Regions from separate parts of the Diaphorobacter sp. B2A2W2 genome, predicted to be linked through region 2. Evidence: predicted binding sites of a transcription regulator. Region 2 holds the regulator's gene; each other region holds the start of a gene.

Region 1 (9,779 bases), on a different contig from region 2:
TGTGCTGGATGCGCTGGGGTTCGATCCACTGGGGCTGGACGCGCTGGTGGCGCGCACGGGGCTGGATGCCGCCACGCTGCAAGTACGGCTGCTGGAGCTGGAACTGGAGGGACGGGTGGCGCGCCTGCCCGGCGGGCTGTTCCAGCGCACGGGGCAGGCCTAAAGCAGCGACGGCAGTGCGCGCTTCGTGGCGCACGCCTGCGGGGCGGGGGCTTGCCGCGTGGCCTTGACCGCTCGGCGGATCAGCCGGCGCGGTACGGGCATGTGTTTGCTATATAAAAATGAGCTGTTCGCGCTTGCTATACATCCATTTCAAAGGATTTTTCCGTTGAAAGCTGGATGAAATAAGCGCAGGCAGCTATGTTTTTTGATGTTATAGCCCGAGCATCAACCGCAGGTTCTGCACCGCGGCGCCGCTCGCGCCCTTACCCAGGTTGTCCAGGCGCGCCACCAGCACGGCGTGGCGGTAGCTCTCATTGGCGAACACGCGCAGTTCCAACTGGTTGGTGTCGTTGAGCGCGAGGGCATCGAGCTTGCCGTCCTCGGTGGGCGGCAGCACCTTCACCCACTGCTCGGGCGTATTGCTCTTGGCGTAATGGGCCGCCAGTGCGTCGTGCAGGTCCGCCGCCTTCGGCTGGCCGGGTAGCAGATCCAGATGCAGCGGCAGTTGCACCAGCATGCCCTGGCGGAAGTTGCCCACCGAGGGGATGAAGATCGGGCGGCGCGTGAGCCCGGTGTACTTCAGGATCTCGGGCAGGTGCTTGTGCGACAGGCCCAGCGCATACAGCTCAAAGGGCGCCGCCTGGCCTTGCTCGTAGGCCTCGATCATCGTACGGCCGCCGCCGGAGTAGCCGCTCACCGACGGCAGCGCCAGCGGGTGGTCGGCGGGCACCAGGCCGGCGTCGACCAGCGGGCGCAGCAGGGCGATGGCGCCGGTGGCATAGCAGCCGGGGTTGGATACGCGCGTGGCGCTGCGCACGGCCTCCAACTGGCCGGGTGCCAGTTCGGGAAAGCCGAACACCCAGCCCGGCGCCGTGCGGTGGGCGGTAGAGGCATCAATGATCTTGATGGCGCGGCCGGTCTCGGCAGTGGTGGCGTCCACCAGCGCGACTGTTTCGCGCGCGGCATCGTCGTGCAGGCACAGCACGACCAGGTCCACACCGGCGATCAGTGCGCGCTTGGCGGCGGCGTCCTTGCGCAGTTCGGGGGCGATGCTGACCAACTCCACCTGGGGCATGGCCTGCAGGCGCTCACGAATCTGCAGGCCGGTGGTGCCTGCCTCGCCATCAATAAAGACCTTGGACATCGAGTAGCTCCTGCAAGGGCCGGCCCAGGGGTGGGGCCGGGGGCGTAAGTTATATCCACATCAATGGTGCGTCGCAGCATGATACATTTACCGGCTGCCATTCCCGAGCATGCGGCTGTATTTCCGCTCTTCGGCAGAACGGGTACAAACACCATCCTTCCCCTGAGAGAGACCTCATGAAGATTCACGAATACCAAGGCAAGGAAATCTTGCGCAGTTTCGGCGTGCCCGTCCCGCGTGGCATCCCCGCTTTCACGGTGCAAGAAGCCGTGGAAGCCGCACAAAAGCTCGGCGGCCCCGTGTGGGTCGTGAAGGCCCAGATCCACGCCGGTGGCCGTGGCAAGGGCGGTGGCGTGAAGGTGGCCAAGACCATTGATGACGTGAAGGCACGCGCCAGCGAGATCCTAGGCATGCAACTGGTCACGCACCAGACTGGCCCTGAAGGGCAAAAGGTGCGCCGCCTGTACATTGAAGATGGCGCCGACATCAAGAACGAACTGTATGTGTCCCTGGTCACCGACCGCGGCACGCAGAAAGTGGCGCTGATCGCTTCCAGCGAAGGCGGCATGGACATCGAGGAAGTGGCCCACTCCACGCCCGAGAAGATCATCACCGAGATGATCGACCCCCTGACCGGCATCACGCCCGAGCAGTCCAAGAAGGTGGCCGCAGCCATCGGCCTGACGGGTGCTTCGGTGGACCAGGCGGTGGACCTGTTCGCCAAGCTCTACAAGTGCTACATGGACACCGACGCGTCCCTGGTCGAGATCAACCCGCTGAATTGCGACTCCAAGGGCAACCTGATGGCCTTGGACGCGAAGTTCAACTTCGACGCCAACGCGCTGTTCCGCCACCCGGAAATCGTGGCTCTGCGCGACCTGGACGAGGAAGATCCGGCGGAAGTCGAGGCCTCCAAGTTCGATCTGGCCTACATCTCCCTGGACGGCAACATCGGCTGCCTGGTGAACGGCGCGGGCCTGGCCATGGCCACTATGGACACCATCAAGCTGTTTGGCGGCGAGCCGGCCAACTTCCTGGACGTGGGTGGCGGCGCCACCCCCGAGAAGGTCACCGAAGCCTTCAAGATCATGCTCAAGAACCCCAAGGTCAAGGGCATTCTGGTCAACATCTTCGGCGGCATCATGAAGTGCGACACCATCGCCACCGGCGTGATCACCGCCTGCAAGGCCGTGAACCTGCAGGTGCCGCTGGTCGTGCGCATGAAGGGCACGAACGAAGAGCTGGGCAAGAAGATGCTGGCCGAATCCGGCCTGCCCATCATCAGCGCCGACACCATGGCGGAAGCCGCCACGAAGATTGTCGAAGCCGTCCGTTAAGCAGGCCCGGAGATAAAACATGTCGATCTACATCAACAAAGACACCAAGGTCATCACCCAGGGCATCACCGGCAAGACCGGTCAGTTCCACACGGAAAAGTGCCAGGAATACGCCAACGGCAAGAACTGCTTCGTGGCAGGTGTGAACCCCAAGAAGGCCGGCGAGAAGATTTTTGACATTCCAATCTTTGGGTCGGTCAAGGAAGCCGCCAAGGAAACCGGTGCTACCGTCTCCGTGATCTACGTGCCGCCCGCAGGCGCGGCTGCCGCCATCTGGGAAGCCGTCGAGGCCGACCTGGACCTGGCGATCTGCATCACCGAAGGCATTCCCGTGCGCGACATGCTTGAAGTGCGCAACAAGATGAAGGCCAAGGAAGCCGCTGGCGGCAAGCGCACGCTGCTGCTGGGCCCCAACTGCCCTGGCCTGATCACGCCGGACGAGATCAAGATCGGCATCATGCCCGGTCACATCCACAAGAAGGGCCGTGTGGGCGTGGTGAGCCGTTCCGGCACGCTGACCTACGAAGCCGTGGCACAGTTGACCGAACTGGGCATCGGCCAGTCGTCCGCCGTCGGCATCGGCGGCGACCCGATCAACGGCCTCAAGCACATCGACGTGATGAAGGCTTTCAACGACGATCCTGACACCGACGCCGTGATCATGATCGGCGAGATCGGCGGCCCCGACGAGGCAGAAGCTGCCCGCTGGTGCAAGGCCAATATGAAGAAACCCATCGTGGGCTTCATCGCCGGCGTGACCGCTCCTCCGGGCAAGCGCATGGGCCATGCGGGCGCGCTGATCTCCGGCGGCGCCGATACAGCCGACGCCAAGCTGGCCATCATGGAAGAGTGCGGTTTCACCATTACCCGCAATCCTTCCGAGATGGCTCGTCTGCTCAAGGGCCTGCTGTAATCCGCGAGCGTGGCGCGGTGTAGCGCGCCAGGTTACGCAAAATTACGCACGCGCGAGAGGGTCTACCCTCTCTACACTGTCAGCTCCAACACAAAAGAAACGCCAGCTTGGTTAACCCAGGCTGGCGTTTTCGATTCATAACACTGGAGCCATCAATGGAGTACTTGAGCAATGCCGATTTCTGGATCGGCCTGGTGAAGATCGTCTGGATCAACATCATTTTGTCGGGCGACAACGCTGTCGTCATCGCCTTGGCGGCGCGTTCGCTGCCTCCGCAGCAGCAGAAGAAGGCCGTCATGTTCGGCTCCGGCGCGGCAGTGGTGTTGCGCATCGTATTGACGGTAGTGGCCGCCAAGCTGCTGGAGCTGTCCTTCCTGCAGATCGTCGGGGGCTGTCTGCTGCTGTGGATTGGTTATCAACTCCTCACGGGCGAAGAGGAAGATGACGGCGCATCCAAATCCGCAGGGGGCATGTTCGCGGCCATCCGCACCATCCTGATTGCCGACCTGGTGATGAGCCTGGACAACGTCATCGCCGTCGCCGCGACGGCCCAGGGGAACATGGTGCTGCTCGTCCTGGGGTTGGCCATCAGCATACCGCTGGTGATCTTCGGCTCCACCCTGATGATCAAGCTCATGGAACGCTTTCCCGTCATCGTCACGCTGGGGGCCGCGTTGATCGGTTGGGTGGGAGGCGAGACCATCGTCAACGACAACTTGCTTCACGATTACGCGATGGGTCATCCGTGGCTCCACTACGTAGCCGCCATAGCGGGCGCCGTGCTGGTGGTGATGGTGGGCAAGCTGATGCAATCCCGCGGCGAACCTCGGCAGGCCTGAAAAGGCTGGCGCGCGTTAGTGCGACGGGAATGTGCCGCGACCTGACGGACATGTCCATGAAGTAGCAAAAATGGCAGCCAAGAAGGGCTGCGTAGGGCCTCTTTTGCAACACACGTCAACGGGCCTGGCTTGCACGCGTTCAACATCATGACGGACCTGTCGCCCCGTGCGCCTCGACTATGATGCGCAGTCCCGCAATGCTGGTTGTGAGGGATATGGAGCGATGCCCTCCTCAACCGCATGTAAAGCGCTTTCGCGTGAGGCGTATCGCGGGAGTCTCTTATGAAACCTCTGCCGATGCTGAGCTACGAATTCTGCGCGTTGACGGACACGGGGCGGGTGCGCTCCAACAACGAAGACGCTGTGGCCATCCATGAGACGGCGCAGATGGTCATCCTGGCCGACGGCATGGGGGGCTACAACGCGGGCGAGGTGGCTGCCGGGATGGCGATCACCTACATCGGCACCGAGATGGTCCGCTGGCTGCAAGGCGACGGCTCCGCGGCATCACCTTCGGATGTACGGCATGCACTAGAGGCCTGTGTGGACAACGCGAACCACGCGATCCTCGGCGCCTCGATGTCCAACCCGCAGTACCTTGGAATGGGTACCACGCTGGTCGTCGGCGTGTTCCGTGACGACCGGCTCATTCTCGGCCACATCGGTGATTCGCGCTGCTACCGGTGGCGCGAGGGCCTCTTGCGGCAGATCACGCGCGACCACTCGTGGTTGCAGGAGCAGATCGACCTGGGACTGCTCACGCCGGCACAAGCAGCCGTTTCGGGGCAGCGCAACCTGGTGACACGGGCGCTGGGGGTGGATGTGTCCGTGCACATAGAAATCAACGAATTTCCTGTCGAGCCCGGTGACTTGTTCATTCTTTGCTCCGACGGCCTGACGGATATGTTGAGTGACGAAGATTTGGCCGAACTGGCGCGGATGCCCATTGCGCTACAAGATAAAGCAGCGCGCATGGTGGCCATGGCCAACGCCATGGGAGGGCGGGACAACATCAGCGTAGTGCTGGCGCAAACGCAACTCGCTCAGGACTCCAAAAAACGCGGCGGCCTCATGGCGCGCCTGCTGCGCACCTCGTGACCTTTCCGCCAAGCTCAGCCCGACCGCCAGGGCTTCATTTGCCTGTGCCCGGAAATTGCTACTTCCCTCTACTAGCTAAGTTGTTTGGATAAGGAAAAGTGATCATGCCCAGAATGGTCGTGTCGATCGATGGAGTTGTCATCAAGGAAGTTACCTTCACCAAGGAACGCACAACGGTAGGCCGCCGCCCCTACAACGACGTGGTCATCGACAACCTTGCCGTCAGTGGTGAACATGCGGTCTTCCTCATGAATGGGGACGATGTAGAAGTGGAGGATCTGGGCAGCACCAACGGCACTTATGTCAATGGCAAGGCCATCAAGCGACAGCCTTTGCGCAACGGCGACACGGTGGAATTGGGGAAGTACAAGATCCGCTTCCTGCACGAAGAGCCTGGTCATGACTATGAGAAGACGATGGTCTTCAAGCCCGGCATGTTGCCGCCGCTGGGCAAGCCTGCGGCCCCTGCGCCAGTCGTGCTGAGCGCCGCCGTACGGGTGATGAACGGCCCCGCCGCCGGCCGTGAGGTGGCTCTGACAAAAGTGGTTACCACCATTGGCAAGCCTGGCGTGGCCGTGGCATCCATCACCAAGCGGCACAGTGGCTTTGTGCTGGCTCATGTGGAGGGTGGGGACTTTCCGTTCCTGAACGGTACGCGCATTGGAGTGGACCCCATAACTCTCAAGAATGGTGACCGCATCGCTCTGGCCAGCACTGAGATGGAGTTTGTGCAGGGCTAGAGCGTGCAGAGGGCAACGCTAGTGTGGCGATCATTAGCTCTTCGCTTTTAAAAGCCGTTAGCGCCTGATGGGAGAAAGGGTGCTGCCGCGGGTCGCAGAATGCCATGCTGCTTCTAACAAACCGAACTGCGTAGTTCTCCACGTAGAACACCTTGGGGTGACAAATGTGTCGACGTGTGACCGATTGGTTAGACTTTTCCTTTGCGGAGTCTGGGAAACGGGTGAAAAATGTCGCGCGCTGCAACGTTTGGTTGCATTCTGATGTTGGCACAGAAGCTGCTCAAGTTTTCCCAACCCGCAGGATTCCTCTGCGGGGGCTATTACCTAATTCTGAGGAGGATTTATGAAGCGTACCCTGCAACAAGGTTTCACTCTGATCGAATTGATGATCGTGGTGGCGATCATCGGTATTCTGGCTGCCGTGGCTTTGCCTGCCTACCAAGACTACAGCATCCGCGCTAAGGTATCCGAAGGCGTGATTGCTGCCACCTCCGCCAAAGCTGTGATCAGTGAGGCATTTCAAACAGGCGGTATTACTGCATTGGACGCAGCTGCGGCCGGTATTAATACCACTGCGTTTCAGGAGAAGCAGTCCAAGTATGTTGGCAATATTTGCGTTGATCAGCCTCCGGCAGGCGGTGCGCTTTGCGCTGCCCACGGCGGCGGTGCGCCTTGGCAAATCAACGTAGCTATCCTGGCCACGGCAAATAACGGCATTCCTACGGGCCTTAATGACAACGTGATTTCTTTCCGGCCTTTGGTGAATAATGGTGGCGCGCTTGCCAGCCCTACGGCAACGTCGGCTGGGGCTGTTGATTGGGCCTGCGGCAGTTCTACGGTCGTAACCGCTACTGCGCGATTCACCGCTGCCAACGCACCAGTGGTGCCTGGTACGCCTCTGCCCGCAAAGTACGCACCGGCTGAGTGCCGTTAAGTAATTCATGCTAAGCCTTGCAGATCAGTAGGGCTTGACATGAGCTATGTAAGAGGGTGCCCCGCGGCACCCTCTTTTTTTCCCTACTTTTGGCGCTCCGTGTTTGGGATGAGGCTACCCTATGGCTGTACGCTCCATTAAAGGCTTTACTTTGATCGAACTGATGATTGTCGTGGCCATCATCGGCATTCTGGCCGCCATAGCCATACCTGCATACCAAGACTACGCCATCCGTGCAAAATTTTCGGAGGCATTGGTGGCTGGATCTGTGGCCAAGAATCATCTCGCTGAAGGCTATACGCAGAACCGTGCTGCAGGGTTGGATGCTGCGGCTACGGCTATAAATCTCAGTCCTGTGTTGGGTAAACAGTCAAAATACGTAGCTAATATCTGCGTGGGCGTCGCCGGAGCAGTTGGCGCTGCTTGTACGCCCTATGCCTCTGACGGGGCTTGGCCTATCTTCGTAACGGTGGCGGCCAACTCTGGCAATGGCATCCCCTCGGGGCTCAATGGGTTAACTTTCACCTTATCCCCTAATGTGAACAATGCTGCGCCTACTGCCGCCTCCAATGAGTCTATCGATTGGGCCTGCGCGGGGAATACATCAATAACTGCTGCAACGCGCGGTATGACCAATGTGACGCTTGGCACCCTACCTGCCAAATACCTGCCCGCTGAGTGCCGCTGACAGATTCTCCCATTTCATCATGTCGTTCTCTCTGCGTATTCGAGCCGCCGCCAGGGCTGCGTTGTTTCATTTCCTGGCCTCGATATTCGTGGCCGCGTTTGCAGCCGTACTCGTTTTTCTTGTTTGGTATCCCCACCCGTATGGCCTGCTCTCAGGAGGGCTTACTCTGTTCCTCATTTTGGTGAGCGTCGATGTGGTCTGCGGTCCCATGCTGACAATGGTGTTGTTCAATCCCAGAAAACCGCGCCGGGAATTGCTGACCGACATGTCGCTGGTGGTCTTCATTCAACTGGCAGCGTTGACCTATGGCGTCTATATAGTCCACCAGGCGCGCCCATTATTTCTGGTACACGAGGTGGATCGTTTCCGCGTCATTACATCAGGTGACTACGGCGACGCGGATGTACACCAAGCCATTGACCAGCTTGCTGCGTCATTACGTCCGCATTGGCTAAAGGGGCCCGTGACAGTCGGTATCCGGGATCCCAGAGATGCGCAAGAACGCCAAGATGTGATGCTTGAATCGACGTTCGGTGGGCGGGATTACTCACAGCGACCCAACTTCTACGTACCCTACGACACAGCATACCAAGCCAAGGCCTTGGCGCGTGCCAAACCGTTGAAAGCGTTTATTGTCAACTATCCAGCCACTGAGGATGATGCCAAGCACTTGCTGAGTAAGCATGGACTGACAGTGGACGAAGCATTATTTTTACCCGTATTGCACAAGCAGGAATGGGTGGCGGTGTTGGACAAATCCGCGCACGTTTTGGGTTTTTTGCCAGGAGATGGCTTCGAGGTGCACGAGTAAAGATTTTTTGCCACAAAGTGGACGACACGCACTTAGCGGAAACTGCGTCGTCACCTAGGCCAGAAAGCGAACCTACCAGCTTGGCTCTGGTGAGCTAGGGCACGGAGTCAAATCCGACTAGCAAGTGGGCGGCCGGTACCCAATTGACGATGGGGCGGGATCTGGTTTATCTCACTTCACAAAGCTACCCGATTTCCCGCCATGCTTCTCCAGCACCCTGACCCCCGTCATCACCATCCGCTTGTCCGCCGCCTTGCACATGTCATAAACGGTGAGCAGCGCTACCTGCACGGCGGTCAGGGCCTCCATCTCCACCCCGGTAGGCCCCACGGTTTCCACCGTAGCCGTGCATTGCACAGCGCTGTCGGAAGGCAGCAGTTCGAACTCCACGGCCACGCGGGTGAGGGCCAAGGGGTGGCATAGCGGGATCAGCTCGCTGGTCTTCTTGGCTGCCATGATGCCGGCGATGCGCGCTACGCCGAGCACGTCGCCCTTCTTGGCGGTGCCCGACTCGACCAGCGCCAGTGTGGCGGGCTGCATCTCGATGCGGCCCGTGGCAATGGCCACGCGGTGCGTGGCCGGTTTGGCGCCGACGTCCACCATGTGGGCTTGGCCTTGGGCGTCGAAGTGGGTGAGGGGGGAGGGGGACGTTGTCATAAGGGGGGTTTACAACCGGGTGCGAAACATTCCAATGGCCGGGGCATCATACGGCCATGTGCAGATGGCCGCGATTGATGGCCGGCCCGTTCCCGCGGGTGGAGGAGTTTTGTGCAAGGTTCTCTACAAAATTGGCTCCCAGCGCCCAGCTGGAAAGCGCTGACAGCTTCTTTTTTTATAGCATTTGGCTCTCTGCAAGCACCGGCTGTGGTGGCACAGCCATCGCTGCCCACATTGGGAGATGGCCTCGAGATGACGACCAGTGCCGAGCGCAAGCTGGGCGACCGCATCATCCGCGAGCTGTACCGCGACCCGGATTACATCGATGACGCGGTGCTCAATGAGTATGTGCAGGGCCTGTTCCAGCCACTGGTGCAGGCTGCCAAGGCGCGGGGGGAGTTGTCGCCCGAACTCGAGGAACGCTTTGCCTGGGAGATCTTGCTGGGTCGAGACCGT
Region 2 (9,779 bases):
CGTGGCCGGCGCGCGGCCGATCCCGCACGGCGCCCGCCACGAGGTCGAAGCGGAACAGGCGGCATTCGATGGGGCCGTTCCACAGCGGCACGCGGCGCGACTCCTTCAGGCGCATCTTGCCGGGCAGCTTGAGGTCGGGCGTGAGCATCCAGGCCTGCCAGCCGGCGTAGTGCTTCTTCCAGTGCGCGGCCAACTGCGCGAAGAAGTCCACGCCGTCCTCGGTCTGCGCCGTCTCGCGGCCCATGCGCTCGACCGTGGACATGCGCTCACGCGCATTGCGCCCCGCCGTGCCCGCCGCGGCGATGCGCTCGCCATACGGCGGATTCAGCAGCATCACCCCGGGTTGTTCACTGGGCGGCATGCGCTGCAGCGCATCGCCGCCGCGCAGCTGCACCGCGTCGGCCACGCCGGCGCGCACGGCGTTGCGCTGGGCAAAGTCCACCATGCGGTGCGACACGTCGCTGCCAAAAATCGGCACCGAGGCCGCGGTAACGGCGCTGGCCGCTTCATCCTTGATAGCAGACCAGACATGGGCCTGGTGCGGCAATAGCTTCTCGAAGGCAAAGCGCCGCTGCAGGCCCGGCGCGATGCGGCAGGCGATCTGCGCGGCCTCGATGACCACGGTGCCGCTGCCGCAGCAGGGGTCGTACAGCGGCAGCGGCTGCTCGCCATGCGGGTCCCAGCCGGTGGCGGCGATCATGGCGGCGGCCAGCGTTTCCTTGAGCGGCGCGTCGCCCTTGTCCTCGCGCCAGCCGCGTTTGAACAGCGGCTCGCCCGAGGTGTCGATGTAGATCTGGGCGCGGTCGCTGGTCAGGTGCAGGTGCACGCGCACGTCGGGCCACTGCGTCTGCACGTCGGGACGCACGCCGGCCTTGGCGCGGAAGCGGTCGGCCACGGCATCCTTCACGCGCAGCGCGGCGAAGTTCAGGCTCTTGAGCGGGCTGTGCTGGGCCGTCACCTCCACCTTGAAGCTCTGGCGCGGGGTGAACCAGATCTCCCAGGCCACGTCGGCCGCGGCGGCATAGATATCGTCCTCGTTGCGGTAGGGCCGCTCGGCCAGTTGCACCAGCACGCGTTGCGCCAGGCGGCTGTGCAGGTTCAGGCGCAGCGCGTCGCGCCAGGAGGCGCGCAGCAGCACGCCCGCGCGGCCCACGAGCAGGTCCTGCCCGGCCAGCCCCGTGAGGCTGTGCACCTCGTCGGCCAGATAGCCCTCCACGCCAGCGGCGCAGGGCAAAAAGAGTTGAAGCTGGTTCATTGCGGCTGTGCTGCGCGCTGCAGCAATGGCTGGAGCACGGATTCAGGAATGGGTGCGGGCTTGCGGGCCGCCCGGTCGATGAAGACGATGCCGGTCTTGCCGCGCGCGATCTCGCGCCCCTGGCTCTTCTCGGTCATCCGGAAGACGAGGTCGAAGCCGTAGCTGTTGAAGTCCTGCGGCGTCATCTCCACGCGCAGCGTCTCGCCGTGGAACGCCTCGGACTTGTACTGCGCCACGATGTCGCCCACCACGGTGGACAGGCCCGCCACGTCGGCCTCGGGGTAGCCCAGCGACTTGAAGAAACGCACGCGCGCCTCGGACACGAGGCTGAGCAACTGCGCGTTGTCCAGGTGCCCGCCCTGGTTGACATGGCTGATGTAGATCTGCAGCTCGGTACTGAAGCCGAAGTGCGGGGGAAGGTCGAAGACGACGCGTGCCATGGTTCAAAGTGCCTTGCGGAGGTTGGCCGGGGCGATCTTGAGCGCCTCGCGGTATTTGGCCACGGTGCGGCGCGCACATTCAATCCCCTGCTCCTTGAGCATCTCGGCGATCTGGCTGTCCGACAGCGGCTTGTGCGGGTTCTCGGCCGCGATGAACTGCTTGATGAGCGCGCGCACGGCCGTGCTGGAGGCGTTGCCGCCGGTTTCGGTGCCCAGCCCCGAGCCGAAGAAATACTTGAGTTCGTAGGTGCCTTGCGGCGTGGCCATGTACTTGGCGGTGGTCACGCGGCTGATGGTGGACTCGTGCAGGCCCAGTTCATCGGCAATGTCGCGCAGCACCAGCGGGCGCATGGCCAGTTCGCCATGCACGAAGAAGTTCTTCTGCCGCTCCACGATGGCGCGCGACACGCGCAGGATGGTGTCAAAACGCTGCTGGATGTTCTTGATGAACCAGCGCGCCTCCTGCAGCCGTGCCTGCAGCGCCTGGTGGCCTTCGCCACGGCCGCCGCGCAACGCACCGGCGTAGATGTCGTGCACGCGCAGACGCGGCATCACGTCCGGGTTGAGCTGCACGCTGAAGTTCTGCTGTCCGCCGCGGCCGGTTTTCTTGACGATCACGTCGGGCACGATGATGTTGCGGTCCACGTCGGCAAAGCGCCTGCCCGGACGTGGCTCCAGCCGCGCGATCAAGGCCATCGCGGCGCGCGTGCGCTCTTCGCTGGTGCCGCAGGCCTGCGCCAGGCGGCGCACGTCGCGCTTGGCCAGCAGGTCCAGCGGCTGGCCGCAAATGGCCAGCGCGGCCTGGATCACGTCGGGGTCGCCCTCTTCGTCCTGGTCCATCGCACGCAGCTGCAGCGTGAGGCATTCGGCCAGGCCGCGCGCGCCCACGCCCGCGGGCTCCAGGCTTTGCAGCAGGCGCAGCGCCACGGTGAAACGGTGCACCAGTTCATCGAGTTGCTCGGGGTCTTCGGTGCCCGCCAGGCTGGCGGCCAGGTCCTGCAACGACTCGTCCAGGTAGCCGTCGTCGTTCAGCGATTCGATGAGGAAGCGCAGCGCGGCCATGTCCAGCTCGGACAGGCGCAGCGCCAGCGCCTGGCGGTGCAGGAAGGCCGTGAGCGACTCCTGGCTGCGGGCCAGCTCGGTGGCGTCCACCTCGTCGTCGCTCCCCGCGCCGGCACCGTTGCGCGCCGGGGCGTCGCCGCCCCACTCGCTGTCGTCGGGCGCCAGGTCTACCGAGCCGTCGCCTTCCCAGTCCGCGGGTTCGGCCGTGGATTCGGCGGTGGAGGTTTCTGCATCATTTTGGCTTGTAGCGCTTTCCTGCCCTGCGCTGACAGCTCCTGAATAAATAGCATCTTCAACTTCTCGGTCTTGCTCGCTCACCGGTGCATCGGCCTGGGCCAGGCCGAACTCCTCGCGCAGGGCCTCTTCCAGCGTGCGCTCCAGGAAGGGGTTCTCGTCGAGCATTTGCTCGACCTCCTGGGCCAGCTCCAGCGTGGACAGCTGCAGCAGGCGGATCGACTGCTGCAACTGCGGTGTGAGCGCCAGGTGCTGCGAGACGCGCAGCGACAGGCCGGGCTTCATGGCCTGCAACCCACTGTCTGGTCCTGCATCGCGCCGTGGTCGCCCATCACTCTCACATGCGGAAGTGCTCGCCCAGGTACACCCGGCGCACTTCCGCGTTGTCGACGATGTCCGACGGCGTACCCTGAGCCAGCACCTGGCCGTCGCTGATGATGAAGGCGTGGTCGCAGATGCCCAGCGTCTCACGCACGTTGTGGTCGGTGATCAGCACGCCAATGCCGCGCGCCTTGAGAAAGCCAATGATGCGCTGGATCTCGATCACGGCGATCGGGTCGATGCCGGCGAAGGGCTCATCCAGCAGGATGAAGCGCGGCTGCGTGGCCAGCGCGCGCGCGATCTCCACGCGCCGGCGCTCGCCGCCCGACAGCGCCAGTGCAGGCGACTTGCGCAGGTGGTCCACGCGCAGCTCCTGCAGCAGCGCGGTCAGGCGCCGCTCCACCTCGGCGCGCGGCAGGGTGCGGCCGGCCTCGTCGGTCTGCAGCTCCAGCACCGCGCGCACGTTGTCTTCGACATTGAGCTTGCGAAAGATCGAGGCTTCCTGCGGCAGGTACGACAGGCCCAGCCGCGAGCGCCGGTGGATGGGCATGTCCGTCACGTCCTGCCCGTCGATGCTGATGCGGCCGCCGTCGCTGCGCACCAGGCCGACGATCATGTAGAACGACGTGGTCTTGCCGGCGCCGTTGGGGCCCAATAGGCCCACCACCTCTCCCTTTTGCACGACTACGGACACGTCCTTGACCACCTTGCGGCTGCCGTAGGACTTCTCCAAGTGCAGCGCCTCCAGGCGGCTGACGCCTTCGCTCATGCGCGCATCGTCCAAGGCCGCGCTCACTTCGCGCCGTCCAGGCTGGGGCTGGTACGCAGCGCGGGCGGCTCGGTGCGCACAGGCGGCGTGGCGCTGGTGCCCGAGGCGGGCTCCTTGGGCGCGAGCACCGCTCGCACCCGGCCGCCCGGCGTGCCGGCAGTGGCGCCAGCGGGCGCGGTCTTCTGCCCGTCCACGGTGAACACGTCCGTGAGGTTGTTGTAGACGATGAGCGCGCCGGCCAGCTCGTCGGTCAGTGTGGCCTCGCGGTAGCGGCGCAGCTCGGCGCGGCGGATGAGCTTCACCACGTCGGCGCGGCCGTCGTATTCGATGACCTCGCCCTCGCCCTCGACGAACTCGTCGGGCGCGCCCGGCGCGGTGTCGCGCTTTTGCCGGAAAAAGGCGCGCTTGCCCGGCTCGGCCGTCACCACACCGTACTGGAAGCCGTCGGGGTCCTGGCGCACCTCCAGCTGCGCGCCGCGCAGCACGATGGTGCCCTTGGTCATGACGACACGGCCGGTGAACACGCTGGTCTGCTTGAGCTCATCGTGGCGCAGGGCATCCGCCTCGATGTTCATGGGCTTGTTGCGGTCGGCTTTTTCGGCGTGCACCAGCGGCGATGCAGCCAGCGCCAGGGCCAGCGCTGCGGCGCGGGACAGGAGGAGGAAGGGCAATCGGGTTCTCATAGAGGGCACGAATCTTGCGGTCATTGTACTGACGCAAGCGCGCCGCCGCCGCAGTGGATCGCATCAACCCGTACAGGCCTGCCACCGGCTGTCATGCCGCCGCGCCAACCGGTGTGCAGGCATGAAAAAAGCGCGCCCGTAGGCGCGCTTGTCGCTGGTGGCGGCGGGGCGCTTCAGCCCTTGCGCGCTACGCCAACCAGGTGCTCCACCACCTGCAGCACACTTTGCATGTTGCCAGCCATGGTGCCGTCGGTGTAGTAGCGGCCGGCCACTCCCATGGAGGGCACGCCTTCGACCTGGTAGCCGTCCTGCAGCTGCGACGCCTTGCGCACTTGGTTGGATACGGTGAAGGAGTTGTAGACCTCCTTGAACTTCGCCACGTCCACGCCCTGCTTGCCGATCCAGTCGAAGATCAGCTCGTCCTTGTTCAGCGGCAGGCGTTCCACGTGCACCGCGCGGAACACCTTCGCATGCAGCTCGGGCAGCTTGCCCATGCCTTCCAGCGCGTAGTAGAGCTTTTGCTGCGGCACGAAGCTCGCATTGAACGCCACGGGCACGCGGCGGATGTGCAGGTCCTTGGGCGCCGACTTGATCCAGGCCTCCAGCGAAGGCTCGAACGTGTTGCAGTGCGGGCAGCTGTACCAGAAGAACTCGATGACCTCGATCTTCCCGGCAGGTGCCTCGGTTGCGACAGGCTTGCCCAGCTTGACGTAGTCCTTGCCTTCCTTGAACTGGCGGCCTTGCGCCAGTGCGGGCGCCGCCAGCGGCAGGCTCAAGGCGGTGGCCGCGGAGGCGACGGTCAGAGAAAACTCACGGCGTTTCATAGGTTGGGATCACTCCTGGACAGTATGGAGGGTTGTGAGCGCCAGCGCGGGCAAAAGTTCAGCGCTGCACCCGGACCAGCGCGGACTCCACCCCCGCGCCATCGAGTTTTTCCTTCAGCGACTCGGCGTCGTCACGCTTGCCGAACGGGCCCACGCGCACGCGGAACACCGTGCGGCCGTTCTGCTCGCGCTCGCTGACGCGCGCCTCCCAGCCCAGCATGGCCAGCTTGGCGCGCTGCGCATCGGCATCCTGCTGGGTGCGGAACGCGCCCGCCTGCACGAAGTATTCGAAAGGATCGGCACTGGTCGCGGGAGCGGGCGCCGCGTTGGCCTTGGCGCGGGCCAGGTCGCCCAGCGGGTCGGCCGACGTCGGTGCCGCGCCGGGCCGGCTGGCCGCCGCCCGCGGACCCGACGCAGGCTGGGCTGCGGCGGTCGCGGTGTCGGACGCGGGAGCGGCAGCCGGCGCAGCAGGGCGCACAGGGTTCTTGCCGTACAACGGCGCGTTGGGGTCCCAGTTCTTGTTCTTCGTGGCCTCGTCCTGCTCGGACGCACGCGGCGTGCTCTTGTTCAGGAAGGGCACGGGCACCTTGGTCACATACACGGCCACGGCCAGCGCGGCTCCCAGGCCCACGATCACCCCGAGGATGAAGCCCACGATGGTGCCGCCGCGTTGCTGTTTCTTCATATCAGTGGTCACTTACATTCTGGCTGGCGCAGACACGCCCAGCACCGCCAATCCATTGTGCAATACCTGCGCTGTGGCCGCGACGAGCGCCAGCCGCGCCTGCTTGACAGCCTCGTCGTCCACCAGAATGCGTTCGGCGTCGTAATAGCTGTGGTAGGCGGCGGCCAGGTCGCGCAGGTAGAAGGTCACGTCGTGCGGCGCATTGCCGGCCGCGGCCGCGGTGAGCATCTCCGGATACTTGGCGAGCAGCAGCATCAGCGCCTGGGCCTGCGGGCCTTCCAGCGGCGACAGGTCCACATCGCGCAGCGCGGCCACGTCGTAGTCCTCGCGCCAGCCGCGCAGCACCGAGCAGATGCGCGCATGGGCGTACTGCACGTAATACACGGGGTTGTCGTTGTTCTGCGCCACGGCCAGGTCGACGTCGAAGGTGTATTCGGTGTCGGGCTTGCGCGACAGCAGGAAGAAACGCACCGCGTCCTTGCTGGTCCACTCGATCAGGTCGCGCAGCGTCACGTAGCTGCCGGCGCGCTTGCTGATCTTGACCTCCTCGCCATTGCGCACCACGCGCACCATGGTGTGCAGCACGTAGTCGGGGTAGCCCTGGGGGATGCCCACGTCCGCCGCCTGCAGGCCGGCGCGCACGCGCGCGATGGTGCCGTGGTGGTCCGTGCCCTGGATGTTCACCACCTTGGTGAAGCCGCGCTGGAACTTCTGGATGTGGTAGGCCACGTCAGGCACGAAGTAGGTGTATGTGCCATCCTGCTTGCGCATGACACGGTCCTTGTCGTCCCCGTAGTCGGTGGACTTGAGCCACAGCGCGCCGTCCTGCTCGTAGGTCTTGCCGTTGGCGACGAGGCGCTGCACGGTCGCGTCCACATGGCCGTTGGCGTAGAGGCTGGACTCCAGGTAGTACTGGTCGAATTGGAGGTTGAAGGCCTGCAGATCCTTGTCCTGCTCATTGCGCAGGTAGGCCACGGCGAACTGGCGGATGTTCTCGTAATCCTCGACATCGCCATTCGCCGTGAACGCGCGGTCATCGGCCTGGACGGTGGACTTGGCGAGGAAGGCGTCGGCGATGTCCTGGATGTAGTCGCCGTTGTAGAAATTCTTGGCCAGCGGGTTGTCCGCGTCGGTGGGCCAGCAGTCATCCCCCGGTTTGAAGCCCTTGGCGCGCAGTTGCGTGCTCTTGGTGAGGGTGTCGATCTGCACGCCCGCGTCGTTGTAATAGAACTCGCGGTGCACACTCCAGCCCTGGGTGGCGTACAGATGGCTGATGGCGTCGCCGATGGCGGCCTGGCGGCCGTGACCGACGTGCAGCGGGCCGGTGGGGTTGGCGGAGACGAACTCCACCAGGACTTTCTCGCCGCGCGCCGGCTGGTAACCATATTGCGCGCCTTGCGCCAGCACCTCGTGCACCACCTGCTGCTTGGCGGCGGGCTTGAGGCGGATGTTCAGAAAACCGGGGCCGGCGATCTCGATGGCCTGTACCCATTTTTGGAACGCGGGCGTGGCCTCCAGCGCGGCCTGTAGCTGTTCGCCCAGTGCGCGGGGATTCTGCTTGAGGGGCTTGGCCAGCTGCATGGCGGCCGTGCACGCGAGGTCGCCATGAGCAGCGACCTTGGGAGATTCGAAGGCCGCGCGGCTGCCTGCGCCGGGCGACACCTTTTCCAGCTCGTCGGCCAGCGCCGCGAGCAATTCCTGTTTGACGGAGAGCATGGGGGCGGATTCTACGGGCCGACCCGTCATCCATTCGTGACCGCCCGGCGTTATGCTGGGTGGCCCGTGGGGCACTGCGTTGCCGGCGGGCGCATTCACCTTTTCCTTTTTTGCAGGAGCATTACATGAAGAAACTGCTTCCCCTGTTGGCCGCTGCCGGCTTTGCCCTTTCGTTCGCCGCACACGCTGCGGACGCCCCCGCGGCCGGCGCCTCTGCCCCCGCCAAGGCGCCCACGGCGCAGCAGACGCGCATGAAGACCTGCAATGCCGACGCCGGCGCCAAGAACCTCAAGGGCGACGAGCGCAAAGCTTTCATGAAGGAATGCCTGAGCGGCAACAAGGCGTCCACCCAGCAGGACAAGATGAAGAGCTGCAACGCGGACGCCGGTGCGAAGAACCTCAAGGGCGACGCCCGCAAGGCCTTCATGAAAGAGTGCCTGAGCGGCGCGGCCAGCTAAAGGACCGACGCACCGCACGGGCCCGCCCATCGGGCCTGCACGAGCAAACCCCGCGCGCCTGCCGCCCGCGGGGTTTCTTTTTTTGCCCTTCCCTCGGCGCTCAGCGCGTGCCCACGCCGCGTGCCAGGAAGACGGCCAACAGCGGAATCAGCGCCAGCAGATGGGCCTCGATCATCACCAGACGGCGCGTGCTGCGCACCTGGTCATCCGAGGGCAGCGCGCCGCCGGCGCGCACCGCGCGGCGCCAGCGCAGGAAGCGCATGGTCGGGACGATGGACATCAGCCCGATCACCACGAACAACGTGACCTTGGCATGCAGCAGCGGCTGCGACCAGTACCACGCCCCGCCCTTCATGCCCCACCAGGTGCGCGCCAGCCCGGTGGCCAGCACCAGCAGCGCCGAGATACCGTACAGCATGTCCACCCGCGCCAGCCGCTCGACTGCGGCCGCGTTCATCCACTCCTTGCGGCACAGCGCGGTTTCGCTGGCGAGGAAGGTGGCGGCCATGAGGAAGGCCAAGATGTGGGCATAGGCGAGCAGGGCTTCGGTGGTCACGGGTTTCCTTTCGGCAGAGGTACGCGCGGCGCGCACAGGTCAGGGGCGGCGCGCGGAGAACTCCCGCGCCACCCAATCGTCGATCAGCGTCTTTTCGTGGCGCAGCTTGTCGCCAGGATAGCGGTCCCCGCGCATCTTGAATGCCAAGCCCGGCAGCGTGCGACTGCCTTCGGCCAGGGTGCGGCCGTCTGGCGAGAGGCGCTTGAACTCCAGCGCGATGCGCGGCGGGTGCACGTCGCGCACCACGCGCACCGCCTGGGCGGTGGCACCCGCCGCGGGCTCGAATGCACCGGCGCGGCGCACGTCGGTGATGTGCACCTCCGCGCGCTCGCCCTCCGGCAAGGCTGCGGCCACGCGCTCGGCCAGGTGCTCGCACAGCGCATCCATCCAGGCACGCCGGGCCGCGGCGGGCTCGTGCGGGGTTTGCTCGCGCGCCTCGGCAAAGCCGGCCGGATCCGCGTAGGTGACACTGACCATGCCGGCCGGCACCCCGTGCGCGCGCGGCGTGGTTTCCGCGTGCCGGGCGGGCAAGGCGCAGCCGGCGACCAGGGCCAGCGCCATGACGGCCAGCATCCAGCGAGCGGCGGGCAACGCGGGGAGAACAGAAAGAACGGGAATGCGCATGAAAGCTCCTGTACGGTGGGCCGTGCATACGGCCCCGGCATGATGGCGGCCGGGCGGGAGGAATGCCGCGGCATTGTGCCCCGCGTTCATGTCAGACAGAGGCGGGCCGTGCCCAGAATTCGGGCTGCGCGTAATGGTGCTTCAGGTACTCG
Region 3 (9,779 bases), on a different contig from region 2:
ACCAGGCTCACCAGCGCACTCTGGATGACGTAGTTGTCGTTGCCCCAGATGATGCCCTTCTCGTAGGGGTGGAAGGTGCGCGGGCGGTGGCCGCTGGCCTTGGGTTTGTAGGCCCATTCCGCAGCCTGTTTGATCTGGGCCACGGTCAGGCCGGTGGCCTTGGCGCCGTCTTCCAGGCTCATGCGGTTGGTCTTGACCGCGTCGTCGTAGCCGCTGGTGTGTTTGGCGATGAAGTCCTTGGCCGTCCAGCCTTGCTGCACGACGTAGGTGAACAGCGTGTTGAACAGCGCCGTGTCGGTGCCGGGCTGGATGTCCAAGTGCAGCACATTCTCCTTGCCGGCCACCTGCTCACAGATCGCCACCGTGGCCGAGCGGCGCGGGTCCACGATGATGATCTTGGCTGCGGCCGCCGTTTCGCCCGGGAACCACTTCTTCTTTTTGTCCACCGTGGAGCCGGACAGGTTGGCCACCCAGTGGTTCAGGAAGTAGTTGGTCTGCGTTTCGTAGGGGTTGGCACCGGTGCACAGGATGCAGTCGGCCAGTTGGGCGTCTTCGTAGCTGTTGTTCAGCTCGCCCACGCCCATGTCGCGTGTGGCGTGGCACTCGGAGTTGTAGGCCGGGCGGTTGTGGATGCGCACCATCTGGGTTTTCAGCGCGCTGAACATCAGCTTGCCGGTGCCCCAGGTGTTCTCGAATCCGCCGCCAGCGCCGCCGTGGTCGAAGCAGTCGTAGAACAGGCCGTCAGGGCCATCGTTGTCCAGAATCTTCTTGGTCAGGCCGGCGTAGATCGCCAGGGCCTGCTCCCAGCTGGTGTCGAGCCACTGGTCGCCGCGCTTGATGCGCGGGTGCTTCAGGCGTTCCCGGCCGATGCCGTCGTGCGTGTACATGTAGCTGGCCATCTTGCCGCCGCGCGTGCTGGAGAGGCCGCTGTTCACGACACATTCCTTGTCGGGAACGATCATGATGTTCCACTTCTTGCCGCCCTTGTCGGTGATGGTGTTGGTCATCGCCCGGGTCAGGGTGGTGGCAAACGGCGGCAGCTGGGTGCGGAAGTCCAAGCCCAGCGCATTCTGGTCAGGCGCGCGGCCACCTTCGGTGTTGTGGTCCCACTTGTAGGCGTGGTAGCCACATCCGACGATGCAGAAGTGGCAGGTCATGTTGGTCTTTTGCGCGTCCTTCGGGGGCAGCGCGATGCGGTCGTTGATCTGGGTGGTCATGCTGCGCTCCTTACAGGATGTTGGACTGGCGGCCGTAGATCAGGCCGTCGACACCGACGGCGTGCACGCTGTCGGTTTTGGCGTCGTACTCCAGCAGGATGCGAGGCAGGTCTTCGGTGGCCTGACCGGTGACCATCTGACCGCCGTTCTCGGGATCGAAGATGGAGAAGTGGCAACCGCACTTGAAGGTCTTGGTTCCGGGTTCGTAGCCGACCGGGCAGCCCATGTGGGTGCAGAACGAGCTGTAGGCCACGATGTCGCCGTTGGGGCCGACGCCACCGGGCACGGGCGAGCCCATGCGTATGGCCAGGCAGGCCGAGCTGTCATCGGGGTAGGCAAAACTCACCGCTTGGTTCAGCGGCATGCCTTTGGCCGCTCCAACGGCTTTCTTGGGGTAGGGCAGCGTGGTGCCGCTGGCCGCCGCCGGGGTGGCGGCGTTGGCGTTGCGGATGGGAATGATGGTGGCGCCCGCTGCAGCAGCCGCGGCGCCGCCCGATTTCAGAAAAAAGCGGCGGCCGATCTTGATGTCTTCCATTTTGTCTCCTGGTTTGAACAAAGGCGATGTCACACAGCAATGGCTGTGCCAGGAGTTGATCTGTTTAAAAACAAGGACTTGCGCTCCTAGGGTTTGTTCGCTGTGAACTTTTCGTAACCATGATGAAAATCAAAGTTACGAAAACGTAACGCAGGATTGCCCGTGAACCGAAGACGCTATCTGGCCGCTGGAGCCTGCGGCGCCGTTGCCGCGGCTGTGTCCTTCCCTGGCTGGGGAGCGGACCGGCTGCGCATCGGTTTGACCCCGGTGATCCTGGCGGACCAGGTGGCCTTTCTTTCCCGCTGGAGCCGGTATCTGAGCGCACGCATCGGTGCGGACGTGGAGTTCGTGGCGCGGGAGTCGTACCAGTCTGTGCTCGACCTGCTGTTCTCCGATCAGGTGGACGCGGCCTGGATCTGCGGCTACCCATACATCCGCTTTGAGGCAGACCTGAGCTTGCTGGCCGTGCCCTTGTACACGGGGCAGCCGGTGTACCAGGCCTACCTCATCCGGTCCAAGGCGACTTCATCTGCGCCCTTGATCAACGGCTGGAGCGACCTCAGGCAGCGGGTGCTCGCGTACTCCGACCCCTTGTCCAATTCCGGGTGGTTGGTTGCGCAAGCCCAGCTCGCGAAAGCGGGCGTGATGTCGCGCGATCTCAAGCGCGCCTTCTTCGCGCACAGCCACCGCAACGTGGCCGAAGCGGTGGCTGCCGGGCTGGCCCATGCGGGGTCGATCGATGGCTATGTGTGGGAAACCATGCGGTCACAAAAAATGCCCGCCGTCGCGAAGACCGAGGTGGTCTGGAAATCGGACGCTTTCGGTTTTCCGCCGCTGGTGACCCGCCGCCGATCTCCCTCAGCGACCACCGAACGGCTCCGGCAGGCGCTGCTGGGCATGGCCGACGACAAGGCGGGCCAGGACCTGCTGGCCTCACTGAACCTGTCGGGTTTCACGGCGGGCACCCACACCCTTTTTGAATCGATCCGGCGCCAGGCCTTGCTGGTCCCGGGCAGCGGCGTGGTGGGCTGATGCTCAGGCGTTTGCCTTACCGGGTGCAGATCCCCTTGGGTCTGTCGTTGGCCGTGCTGATCGCGGCTCTGCTCGTGACCTCGGTCACCGCACGGGTGTCGGCCCAGAACGCCCGGCAAGTGACACTCTCTCTGCTCGACCGGGCCGTGGTGCTGCTCATCGCGCAGGTCCGCCCCATGCTGGTGGCGGACGACACCTGGCGGGTTTTTTCGCTGCTGCGGGACACCGCAGAACTGATTCCCGGCGCCGCTGAAGGGCATGCACGACTGGCCATTTTGGATACCGAAGGCAGGGTCTTTGCCGCGTCGGCCCCCGCCCAGCTGGAGACAGGCCGCCCGCTGCTCGGCGAGACCAGGCACGGCCAGGCCCTGCCGATGCCCTCGGAAATCGACACGAAGCAGCGGGTGGAGCAGAGCGACGGATCGGTGCTGTTGTTGGACCCGATCCGCAGCGAAGACGGTCAAACCCTGGGCTTCGTGCTGATGGAAGTGGACGCGGCGGTGTTCGTCCCAGACTGGGCATCGCTGGCCCAGACCGCTCTGATCGGTATTGCTCTTGCTGTGGCCTTGCTGGTGCCCATGGGCTGGTGGGTCGGGCAGCGCATGACGAAACCCGTCGAGCGACTGGTCACTTTGATCGAACGCATCGGCCGGGAAGACCCCGGCCTGTTGCGTACCCAGGTGCCCAAGACCTCCGACCCGGAACTGGCTCGCATTGGCGAGGCCATTGCCCAGCTCATGCGGGAGCTGGAGCGAAACAAATGGGCCGAAGAGCGGGCGCTGTCGGCCGAGCGCCTGGCTGCCGTGGGCCGCATGACAGCGGCAGTGGCCCATGAGATCAACAATCCGCTGGCGGGCCTGCTGACGGCGACGCAGACTTTGCGCCTGCATGGTGGCTCCAGCGAGATCCGCGCCCGCACCATCGACCTCATTGATCGCGGGCTGCAGCAGATTCGCACCACGGTCGCGGCCCTGTTGCCGCAGGCCCGCATGGACGACCGCCCGCTGGAGCCCGGTGACCTTGACGACATCCTGACCCTGGTGCAAGGCACCGCGGCCAAGTTGCAGGTGGACATTGCCACAAGTGTTGACGTCGATACCGCGTTGCGCGTGCCATCAGCCCCCCTGCGGCAGGTGATGCTCAACCTGCTGCTCAACGCTCTCAAGGCGGCCGGGGAACATGGGTCGATCCAGGCAGAACTCAAGGCCGACGAGGTGGAGATGGTTTTCAGCGTCACCAACAGTGGCGCCCCCTTGAGCGAAGAGCGCTTTCGCAGCACCTTGGCGGCGGAAAGCGGGCGCGATCCCAGGGGCTTCGGGCTCTGGGTCTGCCAGGAACTGGCCAGCCACCTTCGCGGCCAGTTTCGCCTTGACGCTGCCGAGACCGGCCAGACCCGGCTGGTTTTTCAAGTGCCCAACAGAGAGGCCCCGGAGAAAATCACATGAACACGGTTCTGGTTATCGAAGACGACGCGATCATGGGCGAGTCGCTGGTCCAGCGATTCGAGCTGGAGGGACTGCGCGTGCATTGGTGTCGTCGGCTGGCCGAGGCCCGAGAGCTTGTGGAGCGACATCCGTCGGCCATCGTGAGCGACGTGCGCCTGCCAGATGGGTTGGCCACCGAATGGTTTGTGGATCTGCCCGCCAGCCTTCGGGCCTTGCCCTGGTTTTTCCTGACCGGGTATGGCAGCGTCAACGACGCGGTCACAGCAGTGCGAGCGGGCGCCCGGGAGTACCTGACCAAGCCCTTTGACATCGAAAACCTGGTGGCCATGGTGCACGCGGCGGTGTCGGTGGCGCCGGTCGCAGAAGACACTGCGGTGTTGGGCATTTCGCCCGCCATGCGACGCGTCGAGGCCATGGTGCACAAAGTGGCGAGCCAGCGTGTGTCCACCTTGCTCACGGGCGAATCCGGGGTAGGCAAAGAGGTCGCCGCCCAGCTGATCCACAAGCTGGACCCGCGCTCTGGGAGGGGTGAGTTTGTGGCGGTCAACTGCGCGGCCATCCCCGAAACCATGATGGAGGCCGAGTTTTTTGGCTACGAGAAGGGGGCGTTCTCGGGCGCCATGCGGGCACACAAAGGCTATCTGGAGCGCGCCAACGGCGGGACCCTGTTCCTCGATGAGGTGGGGGAGTTGCCAGCCAGCATGCAAGCCAAGCTGCTGCGGGCCTTGCAGGAGAAGTGCTTCTTCCGGCTCGGCGCCGAGCGCACCACACAAAGCGACTTTCGCATTCTTGCGGCGACGAACCGCGATCTGTACGCCGACATGAGCGCGGGCAAGTTCCGCGAAGACCTCTTCTACCGTCTGGCGGTCATCAAGATCGCCTTACCGCCCCTACGGGAGCGCCCCGAAGACATCCGCTGGCTGACCGAGCGGCTGCTGGCGTCGCTGGTGCTGGAGCAGGGGCGACCGCTGGCAATGTCCGAAACCTTTTTGCGTGACATCATGGGACGCGAATGGCGCGGCAATGTCCGTGAGCTGCGCTCTTATCTGGAGCAAGCCCTGGTGATGAGCGACGGGGGCTTGCTCGACACGCCCCTGGCGCTGGAGAGCGCGAACGCACCGCAGAACGGCGCCAACACAGAGCCCATTGAGCCACTGCAGATCATTCTCGAAGGTGTGGAGCGCACGCACATCCGCAAAGCGCTGTCGCACTGCGAAGGAAGCGTCGGGAAGACCGCCGAGGTGCTGGGCATCAGCCGCAAGACCTTGTGGGAGAAAATGAAAAAGCTCTCGATCACGGCCTGAAGTCCGTGTTCTGCCCACCGTTCGAGCCCAACCGCTTTGGCTCAGCCCTGCTGATTTCACAATGAACACCCTGTTGTCTGTCTGGTCCCGCCACGAAGTCGAGTTGCGCCGCTGGCTGCTGTCGCGCGCGCCAGTGAAGAGTGATGTGGACGACTTGCTGCAGGACGTGTTTCTCAAGACCCTCAAACAAGGGGACCGTTTCGATGCCATTGAGCAGCCGCGAGCCTGGCTGTTTGAAATCACCCGCAACACCCTCACCGATCGCCTGCGCGTATCGCGCGAAAGCTTGCCTTTACCCGAGGGGTTGGACGAGCTTCCAGCACCTGTCGAGCAGACCGACCCGGTGGACACGCTGGCCGAAGCCTGCCTGCCTCGGGTCCTGTCTGAACTGGACCCGCAGGACCGCGAGGCCATCGAGCTATGCGACCTGCAAGGCATGGAGCAGGGGGACTTTGCCCGGCTCAAGAACCTGAGCCTGCCCGCGGCGAAATCCCGTGTGCAGCGTGCCCGCAAACGCATGCGCGAACGCATGACCACGGCCTGCCAGGTGTCGTTTGACGACGTCGGGCGCGTGGACGATTTTGTGCCTCGTGCGCCGCTGGCTGAGGGTAGCGCGAAACCCTGCAGCAAGTCCCAGACCGGCGATCCAGGCTGATCTGACAAGACGCAGGTTTTTTTTCACGCCCGCCTGCATCTTTTGAGAGGCTGCCCCGTCTTCTGGGGCATGAGCACCCTCACATCCAAGTTATATCGTTGGCCGCAGCAGCAGCCCGTGGTCTTCCTCGCCCTCGCGTCCGCCGTTTGGTGGGGCCTGTACCAGTCGCTGATGCCAGCCTCTGAAGCCCTGGTGGCCTCGCTGCCGGTGGATCGTCAAAGCCATCTGGGCGGTGCGCTGCAGTTCTTCATCTACGACACCCCCAAGGTGCTGATGCTGCTCACTGGCGTGGTGTTCGTCATGGGCATGGTCAACAGCTACTTCACGCCCGAGCGAACACGCGCGCTGCTGGCCGGGCGCACCGAAGGCGCGGCCAACGTGATGGCCGCTTCGCTCGGTATCGTCACCCCGTTCTGCTCCTGCTCGGCGGTGCCGCTGTTCATCGGTTTCGTGCAGGCGGGCGTGCCGCTGGGCGTCACTTTTTCGTTCCTGATCTCCGCGCCCATGGTCAACGAGGTGGCGCTGGCGCTGCTGTTCGGCATGTTCGGCTGGAAGATCGCGGCGCTCTATCTGGGCCTGGGCCTGTCGGTGGCCATCGTGGCGGGTTGGATCATCGGCCGGCTGAAGATGGAAGCGTATCTGGAGGACTGGGTACGAGACATGCCGAAGATGTCAGCCGGCTATGAGGCGGCTGGCACGACGCTGGCCGACCGGGTCCAGGCGGGTTTTGCCTCGGTGCGCGAGATCGTGGGCAAGGTCTGGCCTTACATCCTGGCCGGCATCGCCATCGGCGCCGGCATCCACGGCTGGGTGCCGCAGGACTTCATGGCCAGCTTCATGGGCAAGGACGCCTGGTGGTCGGTGCCGCTGGCGGTGCTGATCGGCGTGCCCATGTACACCAACGCGGCCGGCGTGATCCCCATCGTGCAGGCGCTGCTGGCCAAGGGCGCTGCACTGGGCACGGTGCTGGCCTTCATGATGAGCGTGATCGCGCTCTCGCTGCCCGAAATGGTCATCCTGCGCAAGGTGCTGAAGGTCCGGCTCATCGCCACCTTCGTGGGCTTGGTCGCCACCGGCATCCTGATCGTGGGCTTTGTGTTCAACGCGGTGCTGTGACCGCACCCTGTGCCCGACGGGCGATACAACAACAAACGGGACACATGACAAACACCCTATCCAAAACCGTTTGGCGGCCAATCCTGCTGGGCGCCCTGGCGGCGCTCGCGCCCCTGTGGGCCAGTGCGCAAACCGCTGAGTCGGTGTTCAAGACCGTGAAGGTGGGCGAACGCGCCTACGCGCTGGTGGGAGAGCTGACGCAACGCTCGCCCAGCAACCTGGGCAACAACATGACCGGCGGTTTCATTGTGGCCGACGACGGCGTGGTGGTCATCGATTCGGGCGGCTCCAAGGCCGGGGCTGAGGTCATCGTGCAGGCCGTGCGCACGGTGACGGACAAGCCCATCCGCTGGGTGGTCAACTCCGGTGGGCAGGACCACCGCTGGCTGGGCAACGAACACTTCCAGAAAGTGGTGGGTGCGCGGGTGATCGCGTCCGACGCGGGCAAGCAGGACCAGCAGGCGCGCAGCTTCCAGCAGATGGACATGGCGCGGCGCAACGTGGGGGAGCGCTTTGTCGGCACCGTGGCGGCCTACCCCGACGAGACCTTTGCCCGCCGCTACCGGCTGCCGGTCAAGGGTGTGCAGATCGAACTGATCGACGTGGGTGGTGCCCACACACCGGCCGACCTCATCGTCTGGCTGCCGCAAGAGCGCATCGCCTTTGCTGGCGACATCGTGTTCCACGAGCGCCTGCTGGGCATCCAGCCTGGCCTGGGTCTGAAGTGGATCGCGGCGCTGAAGCTGCTGCGCGACGACCTGAAGCCGCTGACCGTGGTGCCCGGCCACGGGCGACCGGGGCCGCCGGACCAGGTGATTCCCGACAGCCTGGGCTACCTGGAAATGCTGCGCGACGGCGCCAAGAAGTCGCTGAAAGCCGGTGCCTTCGACCCGGTGGAAGCCGCGTCGGCCATCGACCAGTCGGGCTTTTCCTACCTGGTGAACTACGAGGACGCCCGTTTTCGAAGTTCCAACGCCATCCGCATGTCGGAAGAAGTGTTTAAGCAGCAGCCCTGAGCCCGAATTTGCCAGGTTATTCCGTTCCATCAACAACCTCTGGAGACTTCCATGACCGTCAACCGCGCCGTCAGCATTTTTGCGGGCTTCATGATCATGGCCAGCCTGGCGCTGGCCCACTTCACCGGCCAGATCAACCTCGGCCAGATGAGCTGGCTCTGGCTCACCGCCTTCGTCGGTGCCAACCTGTTCCAGATGGGCTTCACAGGGTTTTGCCCTGCGGCCAACATCATGAAGATGTTGGGCCTCAAGGATGCCGTGGGCGCCTGCGGCACAGACAGCAAAGCCGGCAAGTGCTGCTGAACCAGGGCCTGCACATGATGAAGTTGACGCCAAAGCGCTGGCTGCTGGCTGGCCTTGCGACTGCGCTCACATTCTCTGCCCAGGCTGTGGAGGTGGTCTTCAAACCCGTGGCACCTAATGTCTATGCCTACGTGGGTGACACCGAAGGCCGCACCTACGAGAACGAGGCGATCAACGCCAACCTGGGCCTGGTGGTCACACCCGCAGGCGCGCTGCTGATCGACAGCGGTGCGAGCTTCCAGGGGGCGAAACAGATTGCGGAAGCCGTGAAGAAGGTGACACCGTTGCCCATCAAGTGGGTCATGAACACCGGCGGGCAGGACCACCGCTGGCTGGGCAACGGCTACTTCAAGGCCCAGGGCGCAGAGATCATGGCCCACGCCAATGCCGAGGCCGACATGAAGGCCCGCGGCCCCGAGCACCTGAAAGCCAACGCGCCGGTGCTGAAAGAAAAGATGGACGGCACCGAACCCGTGCTGCCCACCCGCTGGCTGAAGGATGCCGACACGATGCTAGACCTGGGCGGTGTGGCCGTTCAACTGGTGCACCGGGGCGGTGGCCACACACCGGGCGACACCATGGTCTGGCTGCCGCAGAGCGGCGTCGTTTTCAGCGGCGACGTGGTTTACGTGGACCGCATCCTGGGCTTGCACGCGGTGAGCAAAACCAGGAACTGGGTCAAGACCTTCGAAGCGCTTGAAGCGCTGAACCCGAAGGTGGTGGTGCCCGGCCACGGCAACGTGACCACGCTCGCCCAGGCGCAGAAAGACACCGGCGCACTGCTCAAGGCGCTGCGCGCCCACATGGGCAAGGAGGTGGAGGCGGGCACCGACATCGGCGCGGCCGTCAAGAGCTTCGACGCGGTGCCGTTCAAGCACCTCAAACACGTGGATGTCTGGCTGCCCCAGCTGGCCAACCGCACCTATCTCGAAATGGAACAGGAGTAAATCATGGACATCAAGGTACTGGGCACGGGTTGTGCCAACTGCAAGAACACCATCGCGCTGATCGACCAGGTCGCGAAGGCCAAGGGCGTTGAAGTGAATTTGGAGAAGGTCGAAGAGCTGCGCGACATCATGGGCTACGGCGTCATGAGCACGCCCGGCGTGGTGATCAATGGCAAGGTCGTGCACGCCGGTGGCGTGCCCAGCCGCGA

The links. Region 2 encodes sigma-54, which starts transcription at its own class of promoters, with help from an activator protein. Its sites were predicted from a motif close to TGGCANGNAANCTGCTTT; they were not measured.
Region 1: a site for sigma-54 is predicted at 6,499-6,516, ahead of AC1PPL_RS09355 (pilin). Genes of this name have one in related genera too.
Region 3: a site for sigma-54 is predicted at 1,786-1,803, ahead of AC1PPL_RS14855 (arsenate reductase (azurin) small subunit). Genes of this name have one in related genera too.

Annotation. Positions count from the first base shown of each region.
Region 1 covers NZ_JBWZOR010000004.1:146,958-156,736, reverse strand. Annotated here, with positions in the region: gene dprA (DNA-processing protein DprA) at 1-163, shown strand, start outside; gene argC (N-acetyl-gamma-glutamyl-phosphate reductase) at 374-1,306, opposite strand; gene sucC (ADP-forming succinate--CoA ligase subunit beta) at 1,483-2,643, shown strand; gene sucD (succinate--CoA ligase subunit alpha) at 2,663-3,556, shown strand; gene AC1PPL_RS09370 (TerC family protein) at 3,712-4,395, shown strand; gene AC1PPL_RS09365 (Stp1/IreP family PP2C-type Ser/Thr phosphatase) at 4,678-5,493, shown strand; gene AC1PPL_RS09360 (FHA domain-containing protein) at 5,598-6,233, shown strand; gene AC1PPL_RS09355 (pilin) at 6,577-7,167, shown strand; gene AC1PPL_RS09350 (pilin) at 7,289-7,855, shown strand; gene AC1PPL_RS09345 (pilus assembly protein) at 7,875-8,666, shown strand; gene moaC (cyclic pyranopterin monophosphate synthase MoaC) at 8,838-9,323, opposite strand; gene AC1PPL_RS09335 (M48 family metalloprotease) at 9,435-9,779, shown strand, end outside.
Region 2 covers NZ_JBWZOR010000011.1:49,077-58,855, reverse strand. Annotated here, with positions in the region: gene AC1PPL_RS16320 (THUMP domain-containing class I SAM-dependent RNA methyltransferase) at 1-1,255, opposite strand, end outside; gene AC1PPL_RS16315 (acyl-CoA thioesterase) at 1,252-1,695, opposite strand; gene AC1PPL_RS16310 (RNA polymerase factor sigma-54) at 1,699-3,276, opposite strand; gene lptB (LPS export ABC transporter ATP-binding protein) at 3,329-4,081, opposite strand; gene lptA (lipopolysaccharide transport periplasmic protein LptA) at 4,105-4,764, opposite strand; gene AC1PPL_RS16295 (thiol:disulfide interchange protein DsbA/DsbL) at 4,938-5,588, opposite strand; gene AC1PPL_RS16290 (SPOR domain-containing protein) at 5,647-6,273, opposite strand; gene argS (arginine--tRNA ligase) at 6,286-7,989, opposite strand; gene AC1PPL_RS16280 (PsiF family protein) at 8,115-8,447, shown strand; gene AC1PPL_RS16275 (DUF2214 family protein) at 8,548-9,003, opposite strand; gene AC1PPL_RS16270 (DUF3016 domain-containing protein) at 9,043-9,627, opposite strand; gene AC1PPL_RS16265 (LysR family transcriptional regulator) at 9,719-9,779, opposite strand, start outside.
Region 3 covers NZ_JBWZOR010000009.1:116,563-126,341, forward strand. Annotated here, with positions in the region: gene AC1PPL_RS14850 (arsenate reductase (azurin) large subunit) at 1-1,217, opposite strand, end outside; gene AC1PPL_RS14855 (arsenate reductase (azurin) small subunit) at 1,228-1,752, opposite strand; gene AC1PPL_RS14860 (PhnD/SsuA/transferrin family substrate-binding protein) at 1,915-2,784, shown strand; gene AC1PPL_RS14865 (ATP-binding protein) at 2,838-4,229, shown strand; gene AC1PPL_RS14870 (sigma-54-dependent transcriptional regulator) at 4,226-5,533, shown strand; gene AC1PPL_RS14875 (sigma-70 family RNA polymerase sigma factor) at 5,595-6,188, shown strand; gene AC1PPL_RS14880 (permease) at 6,258-7,304, shown strand; gene AC1PPL_RS14885 (MBL fold metallo-hydrolase) at 7,349-8,320, shown strand; gene AC1PPL_RS14890 (YgaP family membrane protein) at 8,372-8,623, shown strand; gene AC1PPL_RS14895 (MBL fold metallo-hydrolase) at 8,641-9,570, shown strand; gene AC1PPL_RS14900 (thioredoxin family protein) at 9,574-9,779, shown strand, end outside.